DNA from 3 places in the Priestia sp. LL-8 genome. Region 3 is predicted to be linked to each of the others. Evidence: a T-box and tRNA genes for the amino acid it is inferred to sense, from the RefSeq annotation. Region 3 holds a T-box; the other regions hold tRNA genes.
What was found. A T-box is a leader RNA that pairs with one kind of tRNA and senses whether it is charged. The one in region 3 lies ahead of serS (serine--tRNA ligase), so its partner is inferred to be a tRNA-Ser.
Positions count from the first base shown of each region.

Region 1: it encodes a tRNA-Ser, which carries the amino acid that the T-box ahead of serS (serine--tRNA ligase) is inferred to sense. The anticodon was not compared.
Region 2: it encodes a tRNA-Ser, which carries the amino acid that the T-box ahead of serS (serine--tRNA ligase) is inferred to sense. The anticodon was not compared.

Region 1 is NZ_JAZAQH010000003.1:13,924-17,403, reverse strand. It holds rRNA gene U9R83_RS27355 (23S ribosomal RNA) at 1-386, shown strand, start outside; rRNA gene rrf (5S ribosomal RNA) at 450-565, shown strand; tRNA gene U9R83_RS27345 (tRNA-Val) at 680-755, shown strand; tRNA gene U9R83_RS27340 (tRNA-Thr) at 760-835, shown strand; tRNA gene U9R83_RS27335 (tRNA-Tyr) at 844-927, shown strand; tRNA gene U9R83_RS27330 (tRNA-Gln) at 935-1,009, shown strand; tRNA gene U9R83_RS27325 (tRNA-Lys) at 1,014-1,089, shown strand; tRNA gene U9R83_RS27320 (tRNA-Leu) at 1,103-1,184, shown strand; tRNA gene U9R83_RS27315 (tRNA-Gly) at 1,204-1,278, shown strand; tRNA gene U9R83_RS27310 (tRNA-Cys) at 1,289-1,362, shown strand; tRNA gene U9R83_RS27305 (tRNA-Leu) at 1,375-1,463, shown strand; tRNA gene U9R83_RS27300 (tRNA-Arg) at 1,473-1,549, shown strand; tRNA gene U9R83_RS27295 (tRNA-Pro) at 1,554-1,630, shown strand; tRNA gene U9R83_RS27290 (tRNA-Ala) at 1,636-1,711, shown strand; tRNA gene U9R83_RS27285 (tRNA-Ser) at 1,722-1,814, shown strand; tRNA gene U9R83_RS27280 (tRNA-Asp) at 1,826-1,901, shown strand; tRNA gene U9R83_RS27275 (tRNA-Gly) at 1,913-1,986, shown strand; tRNA gene U9R83_RS27270 (tRNA-Ile) at 1,999-2,072, shown strand; tRNA gene U9R83_RS27265 (tRNA-Glu) at 2,115-2,186, shown strand; gene U9R83_RS27260 (recombinase family protein) at 3,095-3,480, shown strand, end outside.
Region 2 is NZ_JAZAQH010000001.1:4,684,590-4,695,948, forward strand. It holds gene U9R83_RS24415 (glycogen/starch/alpha-glucan phosphorylase) at 1-352, opposite strand, end outside; gene glgA (glycogen synthase GlgA) at 366-1,796, opposite strand; gene U9R83_RS24425 (glucose-1-phosphate adenylyltransferase family protein) at 1,793-2,818, opposite strand; gene U9R83_RS24430 (glucose-1-phosphate adenylyltransferase) at 2,841-3,992, opposite strand; gene glgB (1,4-alpha-glucan branching protein GlgB) at 3,943-5,904, opposite strand; tRNA gene U9R83_RS24440 (tRNA-Glu) at 6,200-6,271, opposite strand; tRNA gene U9R83_RS24445 (tRNA-Ser) at 6,292-6,382, opposite strand; tRNA gene U9R83_RS24450 (tRNA-Asn) at 6,386-6,460, opposite strand; tRNA gene U9R83_RS24455 (tRNA-Ile) at 6,464-6,540, opposite strand; tRNA gene U9R83_RS24460 (tRNA-Gly) at 6,547-6,620, opposite strand; tRNA gene U9R83_RS24465 (tRNA-His) at 6,632-6,707, opposite strand; tRNA gene U9R83_RS24470 (tRNA-Phe) at 6,718-6,793, opposite strand; tRNA gene U9R83_RS24475 (tRNA-Asp) at 6,802-6,877, opposite strand; tRNA gene U9R83_RS24480 (tRNA-Met) at 6,882-6,958, opposite strand; tRNA gene U9R83_RS24485 (tRNA-Ser) at 6,984-7,076, opposite strand; tRNA gene U9R83_RS24490 (tRNA-Met) at 7,104-7,180, opposite strand; tRNA gene U9R83_RS24495 (tRNA-Ala) at 7,211-7,286, opposite strand; tRNA gene U9R83_RS24500 (tRNA-Pro) at 7,292-7,368, opposite strand; tRNA gene U9R83_RS24505 (tRNA-Arg) at 7,373-7,449, opposite strand; tRNA gene U9R83_RS24510 (tRNA-Leu) at 7,459-7,547, opposite strand; tRNA gene U9R83_RS24515 (tRNA-Gly) at 7,562-7,636, opposite strand; tRNA gene U9R83_RS24520 (tRNA-Leu) at 7,660-7,741, opposite strand; tRNA gene U9R83_RS24525 (tRNA-Lys) at 7,755-7,830, opposite strand; tRNA gene U9R83_RS24530 (tRNA-Thr) at 7,838-7,913, opposite strand; tRNA gene U9R83_RS24535 (tRNA-Val) at 7,940-8,015, opposite strand; rRNA gene rrf (5S ribosomal RNA) at 8,025-8,140, opposite strand; rRNA gene U9R83_RS24545 (23S ribosomal RNA) at 8,251-11,186, opposite strand.
Region 3 is NZ_JAZAQH010000001.1:13,493-21,629, reverse strand. It holds gene serS (serine--tRNA ligase) at 77-1,354, opposite strand; T-box leader at 1,407-1,619, opposite strand; gene pdxT (pyridoxal 5'-phosphate synthase glutaminase subunit PdxT) at 1,677-2,264, opposite strand; gene pdxS (pyridoxal 5'-phosphate synthase lyase subunit PdxS) at 2,286-3,173, opposite strand; gene U9R83_RS00070 (serine hydrolase) at 3,364-4,719, opposite strand; gene guaB (IMP dehydrogenase) at 4,870-6,336, opposite strand; gene U9R83_RS00060 (YaaC family protein) at 6,453-7,418, shown strand; rRNA gene rrf (5S ribosomal RNA) at 7,445-7,560, opposite strand; rRNA gene U9R83_RS00050 (23S ribosomal RNA) at 7,623-8,137, opposite strand, start outside.

The sequences.
Region 1 (3,480 bases), on a different contig from region 3:
TCGCATCCTGGGGCTGTAGTCGGTCCCAAGGGTTGGGCTGTTCGCCCATTAAAGCGGTACGCGAGCTGGGTTCAGAACGTCGTGAGACAGTTCGGTCCCTATCCGTCGTGGGCGTAGGAAATTTGAGAGGAGCTGTCCTTAGTACGAGAGGACCGGGATGGACACACCGCTGGTGTACCAGTTGTCTTGCCAAAGGCATCGCTGGGTAGCTATGTGTGGACGGGATAAGTGCTGAAAGCATCTAAGCATGAAGCCCCCCTCAAGATGAGATTTCCCATAGCGCAAGCTAGTAAGATCCCTGAAAGATGATCAGGTTGATAGGTCAGAGGTGGAAGCGTGGCGACATGTGTAGCTGACTGATACTAATCGATCGAGGACTTAACCAAACTTTTAAAAGCGTAAGCTTTACTCAGCCAACTGTTATCTAGTTTTGAGAGAGCAATCTCTTGTCTGGTGGCGATAGCGAAGAGGTCACACCCGTTCCCATACCGAACACGGAAGTTAAGCTCTTTAGCGCCAATGGTAGTTGGGACTTTGTCCCTGTGAGAGTAGGACGTTGCCAGGCAATGAATAAAACCCCTTATGAGTCTCTTGTAAAGAGCATAGGGGTTTTTTATTTGAAATAGTTTATTATGAGTATTCAAAATAACGCTTATTAACGCGCTTATATAGATTCTTTGGAGGATTAGCTCAGCTGGGAGAGCACCTGCCTTACAAGCAGGGGGTCGGCGGTTCGATCCCGTCATCCTCCACCATCGTGCCGGTGTAGCTCAACTGGTAGAGCAACTGACTTGTAATCAGTAGGTTGGGGGTTCAAGTCCTCTTGCCGGCACCATTTATATCGGAGGGGTAGCGAAGTGGCTAAACGCGGCGGACTGTAAATCCGCTCCTTCGGGTTCGGCAGTTCGAATCTGCCCCCCTCCACCATCTTTATTGGGCTATCGCCAAGCGGTAAGGCAACGGATTTTGATTCCGTCATGCGTTGGTTCGAATCCAGCTAGCCCAGCCATAGAGAGCCATTAGCTCAGTTGGTAGAGCATCTGACTTTTAATCAGAGGGTCGAAGGTTCGAGTCCTTCATGGCTCACCAGTTATATTTACACGCGGGTGTGGCGGAATTGGCAGACGCGCTAGACTTAGGATCTAGTGTCTTATGACGTGGGGGTTCAAGTCCCTTCACCCGCATCTTAATTTAGATAAATGCGCGGAAGTAGTTCAGTGGTAGAACACCACCTTGCCAAGGTGGGGGTCGCGAGTTCGAACCTCGTCTTCCGCTCCATATATATATTGGCGGCATAGCCAAGTGGTAAGGCCAAGGTCTGCAAAACCTTTATCACCGGTTCAAATCCGGTTGCCGCCTCCACGTATAAGTCCTGCCGGGGTGGTGGAATTGGCAGACACACAGGACTTAAAATCCTGCGGTAGGTGACTACCGTGCCGGTTCAAGTCCGGCCCTCGGCACCATTTTAATAAGCGCCCGTAGCTCAATTGGATAGAGCGTTTGACTACGGATCAAAAGGTTAGGGGTTCGACTCCTCTCGGGCGCGCCATAAACGGGAAGTAGCTCAGCTTGGTAGAGCACTTGGTTTGGGACCAAGGGGTCGCAGGTTCGAATCCTGTCTTCCCGACCATTTATGGGGCCTTAGCTCAGCTGGGAGAGCGCCTGCCTTGCACGCAGGAGGTCAGCGGTTCGATCCCGCTAGGCTCCACCATACAGTACACGGAGGAATACCCAAGTCCGGCTGAAGGGATCGGTCTTGAAAACCGACAGGGGTGTTAAAGCCCGCGGGGGTTCGAATCCCTCTTCCTCCGCCATTTTCTATTTTGGTCCCGTGGTGTAGCGGTTAACATGCCTGCCTGTCACGCAGGAGATCGCGGGTTCGATTCCCGTCGGGACCGCCACTTTAAAATATGCGGGTGTAGTTTAGTGGTAAAACCTCAGCCTTCCAAGCTGATGTCGTGAGTTCGATTCTCATCACCCGCTCCAAATCCAAGTAAAGGGCCTATAGCTCAGCTGGTTAGAGCGCACGCCTGATAAGCGTGAGGTCGGTGGTTCGAGTCCACTTAGGCCCATCATGTTTTATAGTAATTGAATTTAACTTATAAATTGATACTGGCCCGTTGGTCAAGCGGTTAAGACACCGCCCTTTCACGGCGGTAACACGGGTTCGAATCCCGTACGGGTCATCAAAAAAGCAGTTTGCATTTGCAAACTGCTTTTTTATTTCTATTAAATAAAATTAGGAGGAGATTGAATAAGAAAAGCGAAATAAGCTGTGGTAGCTTCTGCCGTAGGTTTAGTTATTTAGTTAGCGACTCCATTAGCTCTACCGAATTTAGGAGGTTCTTCTGGATCAGCAGAAGCTGCTGATGTTGAAGGAGACGTAACGGAAAAAGCGTTCTTTGAATCTGCTCAATAGTACAATGTAATGGTACTGGGTCTTTAGAGATGATTCGAACAAACAGGTGATGACCAAAAAACGGTCAACTTTCATAGACCTTAACCGAATGGACTCTTCTGTAACGAGAAACAATGTTTAAAGATCTCCACCATTTTATGTATTAATAACTTAAAACCTTAAATAAAATACTCTCCTTAATATAAATGCCTTTATAAAAGTTGTGCTAATCTCTTTTCTTAATTGCTGAAAATTTGTATCTAATCCCCCCATTGTGTGTAAAACAAAAGTTAAATTCCTTACAGAGCGTTTCTCTGCACGTTAAAGACATATAATTTAATGTTTTTTATTAATAAATGCTGTAATTAAATAATCTCTGCATAAATTTAGACCTTTCTTCTTATCACATTAATTTAATAGGGGATATAATATCAATTTCCTATGTATTGTTCATGACATAGTTATTTGGCTAATGTTTAAATCACTAAGGAAATACTTCTATACATTTAATAAATATATAAAAGGAAAGTTCGTAAAAGTATACTTTTACGAACTTTCCTTTTATATAAGAAATCTACTGTTTTTATCGTTCGTTTAAGTAAGAAAAGTAATTACGAACGTTCTCTTTATCTAATACACTTTTACGAACGTTTTTGGTAGAATAAAAAGAAGATAGACACAAAAGGGAGTATAAAAATGGAAAATAGAAAATTTGGATATATCCGTGTAAGCAGCCGAGATCAAAATGAAGGACGACAACTTCAGTCCATGGAAGAAGTGGGCATTTCTCCTCGAGATATTTTCATGGATAAACAAAGTGGAAAAAATTTCAATCGAGAACAGTACCAATTACTAAAACGAATGATTCGTAAAGGAGATATTCTTTACATTCATTCACTAGATCGTTTTGGTCGTAACAAAGAAGAAATTTTACAAGAGTGGAATGCTATTACGAAAGAAATTGAGGCAGACATTGTTGTCTTGGATATGCCTTTGCTGGATACGACTCAGTATAAGGATAGCTTGGGAACCTTTATTGCAGATTTGGTTCTTCAAATTTTGTCCTGGATGGCGCAAGAAGA
Region 2 (11,359 bases), 4.7 Mb from region 3:
CTAATCCGCCGTTTCCTAATCCTGCGTCTACTTCTATTTCCTCAATATTTTCAAGTGAAATATTCAGATCACTTAATCCTTCTTTTACAACTTCCCGAATTCCTAAGTTCAACAGATTTTGACCCAATAGTCTGCCTAATAAAAATTCGATAGAAAGATAATACACTTGCTTTGTATGTGAAGACCTATGAATTTCATTGGTTGAAATCCAATCGCTGCTAATATACTCTCGCACCATATTTCCTAATGTATGATAGTGATCTTGAACAGTAGATTCTTTAAAGCTCTTTCCATATGTCATTTCCAGCTTTTTTAAAAAAGCCTCTTGAAAGCTTTTTTTATCAGAGAACAATCTGCTCACCCTTTCACGATGGAGTAGATGTCAAATTTGAATACAATTGATTATATTTAAATGCCGATTGCCCCCAGCTATAATCCTGACTCATAGCATCCATCATTAATTTTTTCCATACATCTTTCTGGTGATAAAATGAAACAGCTCTTTCTAACGTATGAAGCATGTCATGAGCATTATAATTCTTAAAAGAGAAGCCATTTCCCTCTCCGCTATATTCATTATAAGCTTTGACCGTATCATTCAGGCCGCCCGTTTCACGCACGACTGGAATGGTTCCATATTTTAAAGCTATTAATTGTCCGAGTCCGCAAGGCTCAAAACGGGAAGGCATTAAAAATAAATCCGTACCGGCGTAAACTTTATGAGCAAGTTCCTCATTAAAACCAATAATGGCTTTCACTTGTTGCGGGTACGTATCTTCCATCTCACGGAAAAACTGCTCAAACTCGTGTTCGCCAGTTCCTAAAATAACAATTTGGGCTCCTAAGTTAACCGTCTCATGGAAAACGTGCTTAACTAAATCTAATCCCTTTTGCTGAGTTAACCTTGTAACCATCGAAATAATTGGAACATCCTTATTTTCTTCTAATTCAAGATAGCGCTGGAGCTCTTTTTTATTTTTATATTTTCCTTCAATCTCTTCTACCGAATAAGGATAAGATATAAGCTGATCTGCGTCTGGGCTATAAGCTTCTTCATCGATTCCATTTACAATCCCAATTAAATCTTGATTTCGCTGACGCAATAATCCATCTAAACTTTCTCCGTAATATGGCATTTGAATTTCATCTCGATATGTAGGACTTACCGTGGTAATTTTATCAGCTGATACAAGAGCCGCTTTCATAAAATTAATATTCCCATAAAACTCGAGCTGGCTTGTAGTAAAATAATAATCATTTAAATTTAATAACTCATATAAATTGCTCTTAGGGAAAATTCCTTGGAATTGCAAGTTATGAATCGTAAAGACCGTTTGAATATGATCGTACATATCATAATTAGCACGAAGTAAAAATGGAATCATAGCCGTATGCCAGTCATGACAATGAATAATATCAGGCTCATTCTCTAAAAATGGGATAGCTTCAAGCACGGCTCTGCTGAAAAAAGCGAATCGTTCAGCATCATCGTAGTGCCCATATAAGCTATCTCTTTTAAAATAATATTCATTATCAATGAAAATATATTTAACGCCATCCATTGTTAACGATTCAATTCCGCAGTATTGTCTTCTCCATCCAACCTGCACATGAATCACTTTTTCAAGCACCATTTCGTCTTGATAATGTTGAGGAATTGTTCCATACTTTGGCATGACTACACATACGTTCGTTCCTAACTTTTTTAATTCTTTAGGCAGAGCACCAGCTACGTCTGCCAACCCTCCTGTTTTAATAAAAGGGACACATTCTGATACAGCAAATAATACATTCACGACTTCATCAACGCTCCTTGAGTTGTTCCTTTAGCAATGACTCTAGGTAGTTCAGACTCACCTAGCAACGTTTCATTACTTCCTATTTTCACATCTTTGTCTAAAACAACATTTTCTAATACACTATTTTCTAAAATAACGCCTTTTTGCATCACAATGCTATTCTTAACGACCGTACCTTTTCCAATTTTAACGCCTCGGAAGATAATACTATTTTCCACATGTCCTTCAATCACACACCCGTTTGCGATCATTGAGTTTTTCACAACCGCTTTCTTTGCGTAACGAGTAGGCGGTTCATCTTTTACTTTAGTGAAAACAGGACGTTCGTTGATGAATAGCTGCTTCCAAACATCTGGAGATAAAATTTCCATACTTGTTTTATAGTAGGCATCTAAGCTAGAAATCTCAGCCGTATATCCATGGTGCTCATACTTTTCTACACGATGAGATTGTGCCATATATCGAACCATTTCTTTAATCGTATAAAAATCATGCGATTCATTTTGCAAAATATTAACTAGAATAGATTTATTAATAATATACATATTAAGCGATTTATCGCCCTGCGTCATTTCAGTAATATCTGCATTTGAAGCAATATGACGCTGCAGTGCGTGCTCAAAGTCAACTGTACATACCGTATAACTATTAGCAATTAATACGTATTCCTGCTTACTTCTTAAAAAATAATCAATATGATAACGGAACTGCGTGAATAGTGATGGACTTTCTAAGTGTAAATCACTTGTCATAGGAGGGAAGATAAACAATCCATCTCGCTTCCGGTCCAAATCCCATTCTTTTCCTGAACCTATATGATCCATCAATGCGCGATAGCGATCACGAGGAAAAATGGCAACGCTCGAAATTCCAGAGTTCACCATATTAGAAAGCGTAAAATCGATTAATCGATAGCGCCCTGCAAAAGGAATGGCAGCAATCGATCTATAAAAAGTTAAAGGCTGCAGCGCTGTTGTGTTTGTACAAGCATCAATAATACCAAGCATTTGATTATTCAATGTCGTTCATCCTCTCTGTTCGTTAAATGCATTTAGCAACTGATTCAATCAATTCTTGAGTAACAAGAATTACTTCTTCGCTTCCTTTGGTCGGTCGAATAATAGTACCGTCTGGAACTTCAATATCCGATGGAACAATTGCGTTTTCAATATATACGTTAGAGCCTATCTTTGCAGTAGGCATGACAACCGTTTTCTTAACCTCAGAACCTGAGCCGATTTGTACACCTGGAAATAACACGGACTGCTCTACGTTTCCTTCGACAACGCACCCTTCATTTACTAATGACTCCACCACGCAGGCGTTTGGCGCGATATATTGAGGAGGCTGATTAGGGTTAACAGAGTATACTTTCCATGAAGAGTCAAATAAATTAAGCTCGTCTTTATCACATAACAAATCCATATTCGCTTCCCACAAGCTTTTTACAGTTCCTACATCTTTCCAATAACCTTGGAATGGGTATGCAATTAGCTTTTTCTTTTCATCTAGTAAAAGTGGAATAACATCTTTACCAAAATCATGGCTTGAGTATGGATTTCGTGCATCCATTTCTAAATATTCTTTTAAAATACTCCATTTAAAAATATAAATTCCCATAGAAGCTAGATTATTTTTAGGACGCTGTGGCTTTTCATCGAACTCCATTACGTCTAGGTCACTATTTGTATTTAAAATACCAAAACGGCTCGCTTCTTCCCAAGGTACTTCAATAACAGAAATCGTTACGTCTGCTTCTTTGTTTATATGATAATCAAGCATATTTTCATAGTTCATTTTATAAATGTGATCACCTGATAGAATCAGTACGTACTCAGGATCATATTGTGTCAAATAATTTAAATTTTCATAAATAGCACTAGCTGTACCTTTATACCACTTTACTCCATCTGACTCCGCGTATGGAGGCAATACTGTGACACCACCATTCCGTCGATCCAAATCCCAAGCGCTTCCAATTCCAATGTATGAATTGAGAACTAGCGGTTGATATTGTGTTAATACACCTACTGTTTCAATACCTGAATTTGTACAATTACTTAAAGCAAAATCAATAATTCGATACTTACCACCAAATGGTACAGCTGGCTTTGCTAGATTTTTTGTAAGCGAACTTAGCCGACTACCTTTTCCTCCTGCCAATAACATCGCTACGCATTTCTTTTTTAACATGTTGTTTTCTCTCCCCTCGTTTTCTCTTTGCTCGTAGTATACTAATGCCAAACGGCGGAATATTCATTTCAATGCAAAAAGGTTGGCCGTGAAACGATTCATCCACTGATTTTAATGCCTTTTTATTTACAATGCCTGAACCGCCGTACACTTCGTCATCACTGTTAATAACTTCAATGTACTCTGTCTCAACTGGAACTCCAACTTTGTAAGAATGATATGGATGCTCAGAAAAATTGCTAACAACTATAAAAATCTCCTGATTTTCTTTCGACTTGCGAATAAAGGAGAAAATTTGTTGATGATGATTGTTAACATCAATCCATTCAAATCCATCTGGATTATGGTCTAATTCGTATAAAGGCTTGCTTCTTTTATAAATCTTGATGAGATCCTTCATATATCCGTTAAGATTGCGATGCATGTCAAAGTCATAAAGCATCCAGTCTAACTCTTCTAAATCTTTCCACTCATCAAATTGGCCAAACTCTCCGCCCATAAATAAAAGCTTTTTTCCAGGGTGTGCAAAGAAATATCCATATAGCAGTCGAAGCTGTGCAAACTTGCGCCAGTAATCACCTGGCATCTTATTAAGCAATGATTTTTTCCCATGTACGACTTCATCATGAGAAAGCGGCAAAATAAAGTTTTCGTTAAACGCATACATTAGTGAAAAGGTCATTTTATCGTGAAGATAGGGACGTCTTTCCACGCCAGCTTCCATGTACGTTAAAACGTCATTCATCCATCCCATGTTCCACTTATAATTAAAGCCTAAACCGCCCTCATACGTAGGTGCTGTAACAAGGGGCCAATCCGTTGAATCTTCTGCCATCATTAATATCGTTTCATCAGATTTAAAAACAGCTTCATTCAATTTTTTTAAGAAGCTGACAGCTCCATCATTTACTGCTTTTCCAGAAGAATTTTGCCAATAAAGCATATTAGCTACAGCATCTACTCGAAATCCATCTATGTGGAAGTACTCCAACCAAAACAAAGCGTTCGAAATGAGAAAACTTTGTACTTCAGGCTTGCCTAAATCGAAATTAACTGTTCCCCAAACATAGTTTTCACGGTCGGGTTCTTTTTTGTATTCATAAGTAGGTTCTCCATCAAACATATACAGACCATGTTCATCCTTACAAAAATGCCCGGGTACCCAGTCTAAAAGAACGCCTATATTATTTTGATGACACTCATCTATAAAGTTCATCAACTCTTTAGGTGTACCATATCGACTGGTAGCAGAATAGTATCCAGTTCCTTGATATCCCCAGGATCGGTCGAGCGGATGCTCAATGACTGGTAATAACTCAATATGTGTAAAACCTTGTTCAGCAATATAAGGAATAAGCTCCTGTGCTAATTCACTGTATGTATAAAGGCTGCCATCTTCATGAGTCCTCCAAGACCCTGCATGCAGCTCGTAAATACACAGTGGTCTTTCATATATATTTTGCTGTTTTTTCTTTCTACGCCAATATTGGTCGTTCCATTTGTACCCATCCAATGAGTAAACAATAGAAGCAGTGTTTGGACGCACTTCACTGAAGAAAGCGTATGGATCTGCTTTTAATTTTTTTTGATTGCTTTGTGTGATGATTTCATATTTATAAATAGTCCCTTGTTCTAATTCAGGGATAAATGTCATCCAAATACCTTCTTCATTAACTTTAACCATTGAATGTTGAAAACCGTTCCATTTATTAAAATCACCTACAACGCTTACACCCTTTGCATGAGGTGCCCACACGCAAAATCGTACGCCTTCAATTCCTTCTACCGTTACCTGATGCGCACCGAAAATAGAGTAACTGCGAAATAAGTTTCCTTCGTGATACAAATGAACATCAAATTCAGTAGGCTGAACCGCTAGATTCACTTTTGCCACCCCTTTAACTTCAAACATGATATACGCACATAATATACGCTTCTTACCACTCATTCCCTTTTATAGTAAAAACATAAACCTTTTCTGCAAATATAATAGAATAAATGTTCTTTAAAATTACTCTTTATTCCATGCTCTTCATACTTTATTACTTTATGAATAATTCCATATGATATAGGGAAAATCCTGCTTGAAACTTACTTTTTATTCTGAAAATTCATGGTAATTATTCCTAACTATTATTTCTGTTTACTTAATCTTTAAAAAAGCGCAAATAAAAAAAGGTTTGCAATATATGCAAACCTTTTTAAGATGACCCGTACGGGATTCGAACCCGTGTTACCGCCGTGAAAGGGCGGTGTCTTAACCGCTTGACCAACGGGCCATATTTAAATTTAAAACGACTGGCGGAGAAGGAGGGATTTGAACCCTCGCGCCGCTTACACGACCTACACCCTTAGCAGGGGCGCCTCTTCAGCCACTTGAGTACTTCTCCGTATGGCTCCACAGGTAGGACTCGAACCTACGACCGATCGGTTAACAGCCGATAGCTCTACCACTGAGCTACTGTGGAATATGGTGGGCCTAAGTGGACTCGAACCACCGACCTCACGCTTATCAGGCGTGCGCTCTAACCAGCTGAGCTATAGGCCCATTATTTGGAGCGGGTGATGAGAATCGAACTCACGACATCAGCTTGGAAGGCTGAGGTTTTACCACTAAACTACACCCGCGTTACTTAAGATGGGGCGACTGATGGGAATCGAACCCACGAATGCCGGAACCACAATCCGGTGCGTTAACCACTTCGCCACAATCGCCGTCTTAAAATGGTGGCTCGGGACGGAATCGAACCGCCGACACAAGGATTTTCAGTCCTTTGCTCTACCAACTGAGCTACCGAGCCAAACAAAATGGCGGTCCCGACGGGAATCGAACCCGCGATCTCCTGCGTGACAGGCAGGCATGTTAACCGCTACACCACGGGACCACTTTGGTTGCGGGGACAGGATTTGAACCTGCGACCTTCGGGTTATGAGCCCGACGAGCTACCGAACTGCTCCACCCCGCGATGATATGAATATGATATAAATAAATGGCGGAGGAAGAGGGATTCGAACCCCCGCGGGCTTTAACACCCCTGTCGGTTTTCAAGACCGATCCCTTCAGCCGGACTTGGGTATTCCTCCGTATATTTATAACAAATGTAACTTATATGGTAGCGGCGGAGGGAGTCGAACCCACGACCTCACGGGTATGAACCGTACGCTCTAGCCAGCTGAGCTACACCGCCATATTATTCGTTACAATTATTTAATTTAATTGGTGGAGCCTAGCGGGATCGAACCGCTGACCTCCTGCGTGCAAGGCAGGCGCTCTCCCAGCTGAGCTAAGGCCCCATAAATGGTCGGGAAGACAGGATTCGAACCTGCGACCCCTTGGTCCCAAACCAAGTGCTCTACCAAGCTGAGCTACTTCCCGTTTATGGCGCGCCCGAGAGGAGTCGAACCCCTAACCTTTTGATCCGTAGTCAAACGCTCTATCCAATTGAGCTACGGGCGCTTATTAAAATGGTGCCGAGGGCCGGACTTGAACCGGCACGGTAGTCACCTACCGCAGGATTTTAAGTCCTGTGTGTCTGCCAATTCCACCACCCCGGCAGGACTTATATATGTGGAGCGGAAGACGAGGTTCGAACTCGCGACCCCCACCTTGGCAAGGTGGTGTTCTACCACTGAACTACTTCCGCGCATATATGAAATTAATGAAAGATGCGGGTGAAGGGACTTGAACCCCCACGTCGTAAGACACTAGATCCTAAGTCTAGCGCGTCTGCCAATTCCGCCACACCCGCGTGTGAATATAAATGGTGAGCCATGAAGGACTCGAACCTTCGACCCTCTGATTAAAAGTCAGATGCTCTACCAACTGAGCTAATGGCTCGAAAAAATGGTGCCGGCAAGAGGACTTGAACCCCCAACCTACTGATTACAAGTCAGTTGCTCTACCAATTGAGCTACACCGGCGTGCAATCTCTGACTTAAATAGTCGATGGTGGAGGATGACGGGATCGAACCGCCGACCCCCTGCTTGTAAGGCAGGTGCTCTCCCAGCTGAGCTAATCCTCCGATATATAAGCCTGGCAACGTCCTACTCTCACAGGGACAAAGTCCCAACTACCATTGGCGCTAAAGAGCTTAACTTCCGTGTTCGGTATGGGAACGGGTGTGACCTCTTCGCTATCGCCACCAGACATATTACATTATACACTATTTCATAAAGAAAGCAATACTTTTTTTCGAAAGATTTATTCTTTCAAAACTAGATAACAGTTTGCTGAGCAAAGCTTACGCTTTTAAAGTTTTGGTTAAGTCCTCGATCGATTAGTATCAGTCAGCTACACATGTCGCCACGCTTCCACCTCTGACCTATCAACCTGATCATCTTTCAGGGATCTTACTAGCTTGCGCTATGGGAAATCTCATCTTGAGGGGGGCTTCATGCTTAGATGCTTTCAGCACTTATCCCGTCCACACATAGCTACCCAGCGATGCCTTTGGCAAGACAACTGGTACACCAGCGGTGTGTCCATCCCGGTCCTCTCGTACTAAGGACAGCTCCTCTCAAATTTCCTACGCCCACGACGGATAGGGACCGAACTGTCTCACGACGTTCTGAACCCAGCTCGCGTACCGCTTTAATGGGCGAACAGCCCAACCCTTGGGACCGACTACAGCCCCAGGATGCGATGAGCCGACATCGAGGTGCCAAACCTCCCCGTCGATGTGGACTCTTGGGGGAGATAAGCCTGTTATCCCCGGGGTAGCTTTTATCCGTTGAGCGATGGCCCTTCCATGCGGAACCACCGGATCACTAAGCCCGACTTTCGTCCCTGCTCGACTTGTAGGTCTCGCAGTCAAGCTCCCTTGTGCCTTTACACTCTACGAATGATTTCCAACCATTCTGAGGGAACCTTTGGGCGCCTCCGTTACATTTTAGGAGGCGACCGCCCCAGTCAAACTGCCCACCTGACACTGTCTCCCGGCCCGATCAGGGCCGCGGGTTAGAATTTCAATACAGCCAGGGTAGTATCCCACCGACGCCTCCACCGAAGCTAGCGCTCCGGCTTCTCAGGCTCCTACCTATCCTGTACAAGCTGTACCAAAATTCAATATCAGGCTACAGTAAAGCTCCACGGGGTCTTTCCGTCCTGTCGCGGGTAACCTGCATCTTCACAGGTACTATAATTTCACCGAGTCTCTCGTTGAGACAGTGCCCAGATCGTTACGCCTTTCGTGCGGGTCGGAACTTACCCGACAAGGAATTTCGCTACCTTAGGACCGTTATAGTTACGGCCGCCGTTTACTGGGGCTTCGATTCAGAGCTTCTCCCAAAGGATAACCCCTCCTCTTAACCTTCCAGCACCGGGCAGGCGTCAGCCCCTATACTTCGCCTTGCGGCTTCGCAGAGACCTGTGTTTTTGCTAAACAGTCGCCTGGGCCTATTCACTGCGGCTCTCTCGGGCTATACACCCTACCAGAGCACCCCTTCTCCCGAAGTTACGGGGTCATTTTGCCGAGTTCCTTAACGAGAGTTCTCTCGATCACCTTAGGATTCTCTCCTCGCCTACCTGTGTCGGTTTGCGGTACGGGCACCTCCCGCCTCGCTAGAGGCTTTTCTTGGCAGTGTGGAATCAGGAACTTCGGTACTATAATTCCCTCGTCATCACAGCTCAGCCTTTATGATGAGCGGATTTGCCTACTCATCAGCCTAACTGCTTGAACGCGCATATCCAGCAGCGCGCTTACCCTATCCTACTGCGTCCCCCCATTACTCAAACGGCGGGGAGGTGGTACAGGAATATCAACCTGTTGGCCATCGCCTACGCTTTTCAGCCTCGGCTTAGGTCCCGACTAACCCTGAGCGGACGAGCCTTCCTCAGGAAACCTTAGGCATTCGGTGGACAAGATTCTCACTTGTCTTTCGCTACTCATACCGGCATTCTCACTTCTAAGCGCTCCACCAGTCCTTACGGTCTGACTTCACAGCACTTAGAACGCTCTCCTACCACTGACATCAAAGATGTCAATCCACAGCTTCGGTGATACGTTTAGCCCCGGTACATTTTCGGCGCAGAGTCACTCGACCAGTGAGCTATTACGCACTCTTTAAATGGTGGCTGCTTCTAAGCCAACATCCTGGTTGTCTAAGCAACTCCACATCCTTTTCCACTTAACGTATACTTGGGGACCTTAGCTGGTGGTCTGGGCTGTTTCCCTTTTGACTACGGATCTTATCACTCGCAGTCTGACTCCCATGGATAAGTCTTTGGCATTCGGAGTTTGACTGAATTCGGTAACCCGTTGGGGGCCCCTAGTCCAATCAGTGCTCTACCTCCAAGACTCTCACAACATGAGGCTAGCCCTAAAGCTATTTCGGAGAGAACCAGCTATCTCCAGGTTCGATTGGAATTTCTCCGCTACCCACACCTCATCCCCGCACTTTTCAACGTGCGTGGGTTCGGGCCTCCATTCAGTGTTACCTGAACTTCACCCTGGACATGGGTAGATCACCTGGTTTCGGGTCTACAACCACATACTAAACGCCCTATTCAGACTCGCTTTCGCTACGGCTCCGCCTTATCAGCTTAACCTTGCATGGGATCGTAACTCGCCGGTTCATTCTACAAAAGGCACGCCATCACCCGTTAACGGGCTCTGACTACTTGTAGGCACACGGTTTCAGGATCTCTTTCACTCCCCTTCCGGGGTGCTTTTCACCTTTCCCTCACGGTACTGGTTCACTATCGGTCACTAGGTAGTATTTAGCCTTGGGAGATGGTCCTCCCAGCTTCCGACGGAATTTCACGTGTTCCGCCGTACTCAGGATCCACTCAAGAGGGAACGAAGTTTCAACTACAGGGTTGTTACCTTCTTCGACGGACCTTTCCAGGTCGCTTCATTTACTTCGTTCCTTTGTAACTCCGTATAGAGTGTCCTACAACCCCAAGAGGCAAGCCTCTTGGTTTGGGCTAATTCCGTTTCGCTCGCCGCTACTCAGGAAATCGCATTTGCTTTCTCTTCCTCCGGGTACTTAGATGTTTCAGTTCCCCGGGTCTGCCTTCAATATCCTATGTATTCAGATAAAGATACTGTTCCATTACGAACAGTGGGTTTCCCCATTCGGAAATCTCCGGATCAAAGCTCACTTACAGCTCCCCGAAGCATATCGGTGTTAGTCCCGTCCTTCATCGGCTCCTAGTGCCAAGGCATTCACCGTGCGCCCTTTCTAACTTAACCATTAGCGAATAAATGGTACAACATATTGTTGTGTTATTTATTGGTTTGATTAAAGAAAAGTTTCACTTTTCCTCAGCAATTACTGTTATCTAGTTTTCAAAGAACAATCGCAACCAAAATTCTTCTTATCTAATAAGAAGAAAGTAGTGTGCTTTCTATAATTGAGAGATTGA
Region 3 (8,137 bases):
GAAGTCAACTCTTTTATTGATTTTTTTTAAAAAAGACGTTCATTAAGAATTAATTCTTAATGAACATCTTCTACTTTTATTTAGAAATAAATTCTTTATTTCCCATATATGGACGCAGCACTTCTGGAATTTGAATTGATCCATCTTCCTGCTGGTAGTTTTCTAAAATTGCAGCTACCGTACGGCCAATTGCTAAACCAGAACCATTTAATGTATGAACATGCTCTGGTTTTGCTTTTGTATCACGGCGGAAGCGAATATTAGCACGGCGAGCTTGGAAGCTTTCAAAGTTTGAACAAGAAGAAATTTCACGATACGTTTCATAACTTGGAATCCAAACTTCAATATCATACTTTTTGGCTGCTGTGAAACCTAAGTCAGCTGTACACATGCTTAGAACTCGGTAAGGTAAACCTAATAGTTGAAGAACCTTTTCAGCATGGCCCGTTAATTTTTCTAATTCATCATAAGAATCTTCTGGCTTAACAAAGCGAACAAGTTCTACTTTATTAAACTGATGCTGACGAATAAGACCACGTGTATCTCTTCCTGCAGAGCCTGCTTCTGAGCGGAAGCAAGCACTATAAGCTGTATAAGCAATTGGAAGCTGATCTCCGCTTAAAATTTCATCACGATGTAAATTTGTAACTGGTACTTCAGCTGTAGGAATTAAGAAATAATCTTCTTCTTTAATCTTGAATGCATCTTCTTCAAATTTAGGAAGCTGCCCTGTTCCTGTCATGCTTGTGCGATTCACCATATATGGAGGAAGGATTTCTTCATAACCATGCTCATCCATATGTAAATCCATCATAAAGTTAATAAGAGCACGTTCTAATCTTGCACCTAACCCTTTATAAAATACAAAGCGGCTTCCCGTTACTTTCGAAGCTCTTTCAAAATCTAAAATATTTAAATCTGTTCCTAAATCCCAATGCGGTTTTGGTTCAAAATCAAATTGTTTAATTTCTCCCCATTTGCGAACTTCTACGTTATCATCTTCAGTTTCACCTACAGGCGTACTTTCATGTGGAACGTTAGGAATTGAAAGCAGCAATAGTTCTAATTCTTCTTCAACGCTGCGAAGCTCTTCATCCAATTGCTTTACGCGATCTCCTACTTCACGCATTTCAACGATTAAATGATCAGCATCTTGTTTTTCACGCTTCAATTGTGCAATTTGCTGTGATACTTCATTTCGCTTGCTTTTTAACTCTTCTGTTTGAGCAATTAGCTCACGGCGTTTTGCATCTAACTCTTCAAAGCGACCTAAGTCCGTTAAGTCCTCACCACGAAACTTGAGCTTTTCTTTTACTTCATTAAAATTAGCACGTAAAAATTTTAAATCTAACATACTTAGTACCTCCTTTAGTATAAAAGGGCAAAATAAAAACTCTCATCCCCATGAAAGGGACGAGAGTTTACCCGCGTTGCCACCCTAATTGAAAGCTAAAATAAGCCTTCCTCTTAAACCAGATAACGGATGAACCGAAACTGCCTACTACTTTTTCGACAGCTTGCTCCAGGACGGATTCATAAGAATTGATTATCGATTCACACCAGCCATCGACTCTCTTGAAATCAAAAATCTTATTACTATTTCCTATCAACGCTTTATACCAATATCATTTTTATTAATCATAATGTACTACAAGTCTTTACAAGATGCAATTCATTTATACAGGTTTTTTTGAAGCTTCTTCAACCATTGCTACAAAATACTGCGCCATGCGAGCATCATCTGTCAATTCTGGATGAAACGAACATCCCAAGAATTGACCTTGTCTTGCCGCAACAATTCGGTCGTTATGCATGGCTAAGACTTCAACGTTTTCTCCTACTTCTACAATATGCGGAGCACGGATAAATACGCCTATAAAATCTTCACCGATATCTTTAATATTTAAGGCAGCTTCAAAGCTATCCCGTTGACGCCCAAACGAGTTGCGAGCTACCGTAATATCCATAACACCTAAATGGGGCTCTTCACGGTCAACGACTTGTCCTGCGAGTAAAATTAAACCCGCACACGTACCAAATACCGGTTTACCTGCTTGTGCAAACTGGCGAAGAGGTTCCATAAAGTCATATTTGTCGATCAGACGACGCATTGCTGTGCTTTCGCCGCCCGGTAGGATTAAACCATCTATTTCGTTTAACTGTTCAACTTTTTTTATGATAATGGCTTCAGCGCCTGCTGCTTCTAATGCTTGTGCATGCTCGCGAAAGGCACCTTGTAATCCTAACACGCCTACTTTTACCATTTTGTCAAAACTCCCTTTAAATTACCATCCACGCTCTTGCATGCGGTTTTCTGGTAATAATGATGAAATTTCAATCCCTTTCATTGCACTTCCTAACCCTTTTGATAAGTTTGCAATAAGCTCATAATCTTGATAATGTGTTGTTGCTTCCACGATTGCACGTGCAAACTTTTCAGGGTTGTCTGATTTGAAGATTCCTGATCCAACGAACACGCCGTCTGCTCCAAGCTGCATCATTAACGCTGCATCTGCTGGTGTTGCTACACCGCCTGCTGCAAAGTTTACAACTGGTAAACGACCTTCACGTTTAATTTGCAGTAATAACTCATAAGGTGCGCCTAATAGTTTAGCTTCTGTCATTAACTCATCTTCGTCCATGCCCACAACTTTACGTACTTGAGCGTTTACTTGACGCATATGACGTACTGCTTCTACGATGTTTCCTGTCCCTGGTTCGCCCTTTGTACGAAGCATTGCAGCTCCTTCAGCAATACGACGAGATGCTTCCCCAAGATCACGGCAACCGCACACAAATGGAACCGTAAATGTATTTTTATTTAAATGAAACTCCTCATCAGCTGGAGTCAACACTTCACTTTCATCGATGTAGTCTACACCCATCGCTTCTAGCACGCGTGCTTCAACAATATGGCCAATACGAGCTTTTGCCATAACTGGAATGGACACAGCATTCATCACTTCTTCAACAATTGTTGGGTCTGCCATACGAGACACGCCGCCTGCTGCACGGATATCGGCTGGAACACGCTCTAACGCCATAACAGCAACAGCGCCTGCTGCTTCTGCAATTTTTGCTTGCTCTGCATTGATAACGTCCATGATGACGCCACCTTTTTGCATTTCCGCCATTCCTCGTTTTACACGATCAGTACCTGTAATGTTATTCATGTTTGTCTTCCTCCTGTATCAAGTGTTTCACAATAATTTTTAGTGTATATACAAAATTCAAAACTTAGTGTCTATTTTACCGCATTTTTCGGAAAATTCCTATCTAATTTATAGATTATATATAAACAAATCTAAAAATAAAAAGAAGAGATACTCTCTTGTAGTATCTCTTCTTTCTCTTGAGTTATCATTAAAACCAATTATCTACTGTATTTGCAGCATTCATCCAAATATCGCTGAAGAAGTTGCCAATACTGCGGATAGCGAGAGAGAACCATCCAGCTTTTTCAACAGATTCGTTTGTCACAACCGGCGTCATGCTATCTGTAGTTTGACCTCCTACATAGCCTAGATCTTTGAGATTGCTGTTTGTTGCACTTACATAAGCAACTGTTTCTCCTTTTTTAATAGAAGCAACAACTTTTTGATCGTTCATAACTTTATCGTTTAACTTAAAGTTGATTTTAGTATGATCTTTTTGACCTTTTTCAGTAATAATCTTTACCGAATTCTTTGGAGAAACGGAAGCTTCTTTTGATTTTCCTTTAGCAACATCAATTGTTTCATGCCCTTTAATCTCACCGTTAGCAGGCACTACTTCTTTTAACTGAAAATGACTAAAAGCATAATCCAATATCTTTTTCGTTTGAGAGAAACGAGCAGCTTCCGTAGACTTGCCGTTTTCCTTGGCATTCATTACAACTGTTATGTATCTTACCCCGTTACGCTCTGCAGTTCCAGTGAAACATTGACCTGCAAAATCTGTATGACCAGTTTTTAAGCCGTCTACGCCGCTGTAGGCAGCTGAAAAACCTGGGAGCATCTTATTCCAATTGTTCATTTTTGTTTCGCCTTGTTGCCCTTGTCTAAACATCTTAGAAGGAGTTTTAGCTACTTCCAAAGATTCTGGATAATCATGAATTAAGTGATAAGCAAGGGTAGCAACTGCCCGAGCCGATAGAAGGTTCTCATCTTCTTCCTTCGTTCCTTTTGGATACATTCCTTTTAGCAAAGAATTAGAAAGACCTGTAGAATTGACAAATTTTGATTCACCCATATTTAATCTTTTTGCCGTTTCATTCATTAACTTAATAAAACCTTCTTCAGAACCACTGACAGCTTCAGCTAAAGCAATTGCAGCTCCATTAGCCGAATAAATAGCCATGGCATCATATAATTCTTTCACCGTGTATTTTTGGTTTTCAATTAACGGTACATTTGATAATCCATAATCCTGAGAAATTTTAGCTGCATATTTACTAACTGGCACACGTTGATCCCAAGATAATTTCTTATCTTTTATCGATTCTAATACTAGGTATTCTGTCATCATTTTTGTCATGCTTGCAATACCTAATAAAGCATCCGTATTTTTCCCGTATAATACTTTCCCCGTACTTGCCTCTACTAAGATCGCTGCATCTGCTTCAACGCCAATATCATCTGTTTTAGGAGCAGCTGATGCTTGTGTAGAGACAAAAAATACGCTGGCCATTAACATAACAGCAATGACACAAATTAATTGTTTCTGTACTGCGTTTCTCACTCTATACCCTCCAAACGTAAACTCACATAAATGTAATTTTATCATACTAAAATTTAAAAAAATAGATAAAGAAGTACTGTTACATTCATGATTAACGACATAAAAAACACGTTTCCCTAATAGGGAAACGTGTTTTTTAAACATTCATGATTATCTCATAGAATAGTTAGGAGATTCTTTTGTAATTTGTACATCATGTGGGTGACTTTCTCTTAAACCTGCTCCAGTCATACGAATGAATTGTGCCTGTTCACGTAACGCTTCTAAGTTAGCTGAACCACAGTAACCCATCCCTGCGCGTAAACCACCAATCATTTGGTATAAAGTATCTGCTACAGGTCCTTTGTAAGGTAAACGACCTTCAATACCTTCCGGAACTAATTTTTTATTATCTTCTTGGAAGTATCGATCTTTACTTCCTTTTTCCATAGCTCCTACAGAGCCCATTCCACGGTAAACTTTAAAACGTCTACCTTGGTAGATTTCTGTTTCTCCAGGACTTTCTGTCGTTCCTGCTAAAAGGCTTCCTAGCATTACTGTATGTCCACCAGCTGCAAGTGCTTTTACGATATCTCCAGAGTATTTAATACCACCATCTGCGATAATAGCTACACCGTGCTTACGAGCTTCAGTTGCACAGTCATATACTGCTGTAATTTGTGGAACGCCTACACCAGCTACAACACGAGTTGTACAAATTGAACCAGGTCCAATTCCTACTTTTACTACGTTTGCTCCCGCTTCAATTAATGCTTTTGTACCTTCAGCAGTTGCTACGTTACCAGCGATAATATTTAATTCTGGATATGCTTCACGAATGCTGCGAACCGTATCTAAAACGCCTTGTGAATGTCCATGCGCTGTATCAATAACGATAACATCAACGCCAGCTTGTACTAATTTTTCGATACGAACATTTGAATCAGCCGTTACGCCAACAGCTGCTCCAACTAATAAGCGACCTTGTTGGTCCTTAGCTGCATTTGGAAACTCAATTACTTTTTCAATGTCTTTAATCGTAATAAGACCTTTTAATACGCCATTGTCATCTACAAGAGGTAACTTTTCAATTTTGTATTGCTGTAGAATTTTTTCTGCTTCTTCTAAAGTCGTTCCTACTGGAGCAGTAACTAATTCTTCTTTTGTCATTACATCAGCAATTTGCATTGAATAATCTTGGATGAAACGCAAGTCGCGGTTTGTAAGAATTCCAACTAGCTTTTGTTCTTCTTCGTTGTTGACAATTGGAACACCTGAGATACGATATTTGCCCATTAAATGTTCAGCAGCAAATACTTGATTTTCAGGAGTTAAAAAGAAAGGATCCGTGATAACACCACTTTCAGAACGTTTTACTTTATCAACTTGTTCTGCTTGCTGTTCAATCGACATGTTTTTGTGAATGATACCTAAGCCACCTTGTCTAGCCATCGCGATAGCCATTTCAGCTTCGGTAACTGTATCCATTCCTGCACTGATGAACGGCACCTTTAATTTTAATGTTTTTGTTAGTTCAACACTCATATCAACGTCTTTAGGTAGTACCTCAGATTTTGCTGGCACCAGTAAAACGTCATCAAATGTTAAGCCTTCTTTAGAAAATTTGCTTTCCCACATTATAGAATCCTCCTTTAAACGACAGAATATTATTAGTAGATTAACAAGCAGATATGTACCTGTCAATAACTTCACTAGATATCAGATAATTCTAATAAAAAGAAAAGGTGATTTAGTTGCATAAATTTAATGATGTTTGGACGTCCTACAATTTATTTTTCTCCGTTCCTTTTGTACAAGACTTTTTAAAAAAGCGCTATCAAAAATTGAATTATAGCGATGCAGAGCAACATAGCTTTAAAAACAGTTACCCCTTTATTTATTATTTGGAACACAGTAAAAATTATTATCAAGTTGCGGCACAATCTCCTGTATCAGTTCAACCAGTTTTATTATTTTATGGAATGTCACAGCTGTTAAAAGCCTGTTTGTTAACACAAAACCCCGTATATCCAGAAAATACGGCGGTATTAGCACATGGAGTATCAACACGAAAAAGAAAAAAACAAAGTTATGATTTTTTAGATGATGAAGTTAAGATCCAAAAAAGCGGTTTGTTTTCGCAAGTAGGAGAAGAATTGTTTCATGTGAAACAACTGGAAGGTAGTAAATATACAATGAATTACCTGTTATCGTGCGTACCGGAATTAGATACATTATTTTTAAATTTGGGTACTAGGTCATTTTCCCATTTAACAACTATTGGATCGCTTCCAGCTACCTCTTTGTCTATTCCTGAACAAGTTACACGGTGTTATCATATGAATCACGAAAGGCTCTACTCTTTTTTAAAAGAGCGTTCCCGCCTATCATTGTCTCTGTCAGAAGATCAGGTACGTATTCTTGACCCTTCAAACTGTTTATATAATTGTTCACCTTTTATGTACAATTTCCAAGATAACACACTGCATGCACCGTTGGAAAAAGATAGCTGCTTATATTTCCCTGAGATGTTGGCACATTACTTATTACTTTATAATTTAAGTATGATTTCACGTTATGAAACAGAGTGGTGGTATGAATTATTGCATACATACTCTTCGAAAGATTACCCATTTATCTTGAGATTCCTTGAGGTTACGGCTCAAAAGATTCCTTACTTAATTTCTTGTTACTTAAATGAACATACAAAAAAAGACTAGCTAAAATAGCTAGTCTTTTTTCAAGTGCCTGGCAACGTCCTACTCTCACAGGGACAAAGTCCCAACTACCATTGGCGCTAAAGAGCTTAACTTCCGTGTTCGGTATGGGAACGGGTGTGACCTCTTCGCTATCGCCACCAGACAAGAGATTGCTCTCTCAAAACTAGGTAACAGTTTGCTGAGTAAAGCTTACGCTTTTAAAGTTTGGTTAAGTCCTCGATCGATTAGTATCAGTCAGCTACACATGTCGCCACGCTTCCACCTCTGACCTATCAACCTGATCATCTTTCAGGGATCTTACTAGCTTGCGCTATGGGAAATCTCATCTTGAGGGGGGCTTCATGCTTAGATGCTTTCAGCACTTATCCCGTCCACACATAGCTACCCAGCGATGCCTTTGGCAAGACAACTGGTACACCAGCGGTGTGTCCATCCCGGTCCTCTCGTACTAAGGACAGCTCCTCTCAAATTTCCTACGCCCACGACGGATAGGGACCGAACTGTCTCACGACGTTCTGAACCCAGCTCGCGTACCGCTTTAATGGGCGAACAGCCCAACCCTTGGGACCGACTACAGCCCCAGGATGCGATGAGCCGACATCGAGGTGCCAAACCTCCCCGTCGATGTGGACTCTTGGGGGAGATAAGCCTGTTATCCCCGGGGTAGCTTTTATCCGTTGAGCGATGGCCCTTCCATGCGGAACCACCGGATCACTAAG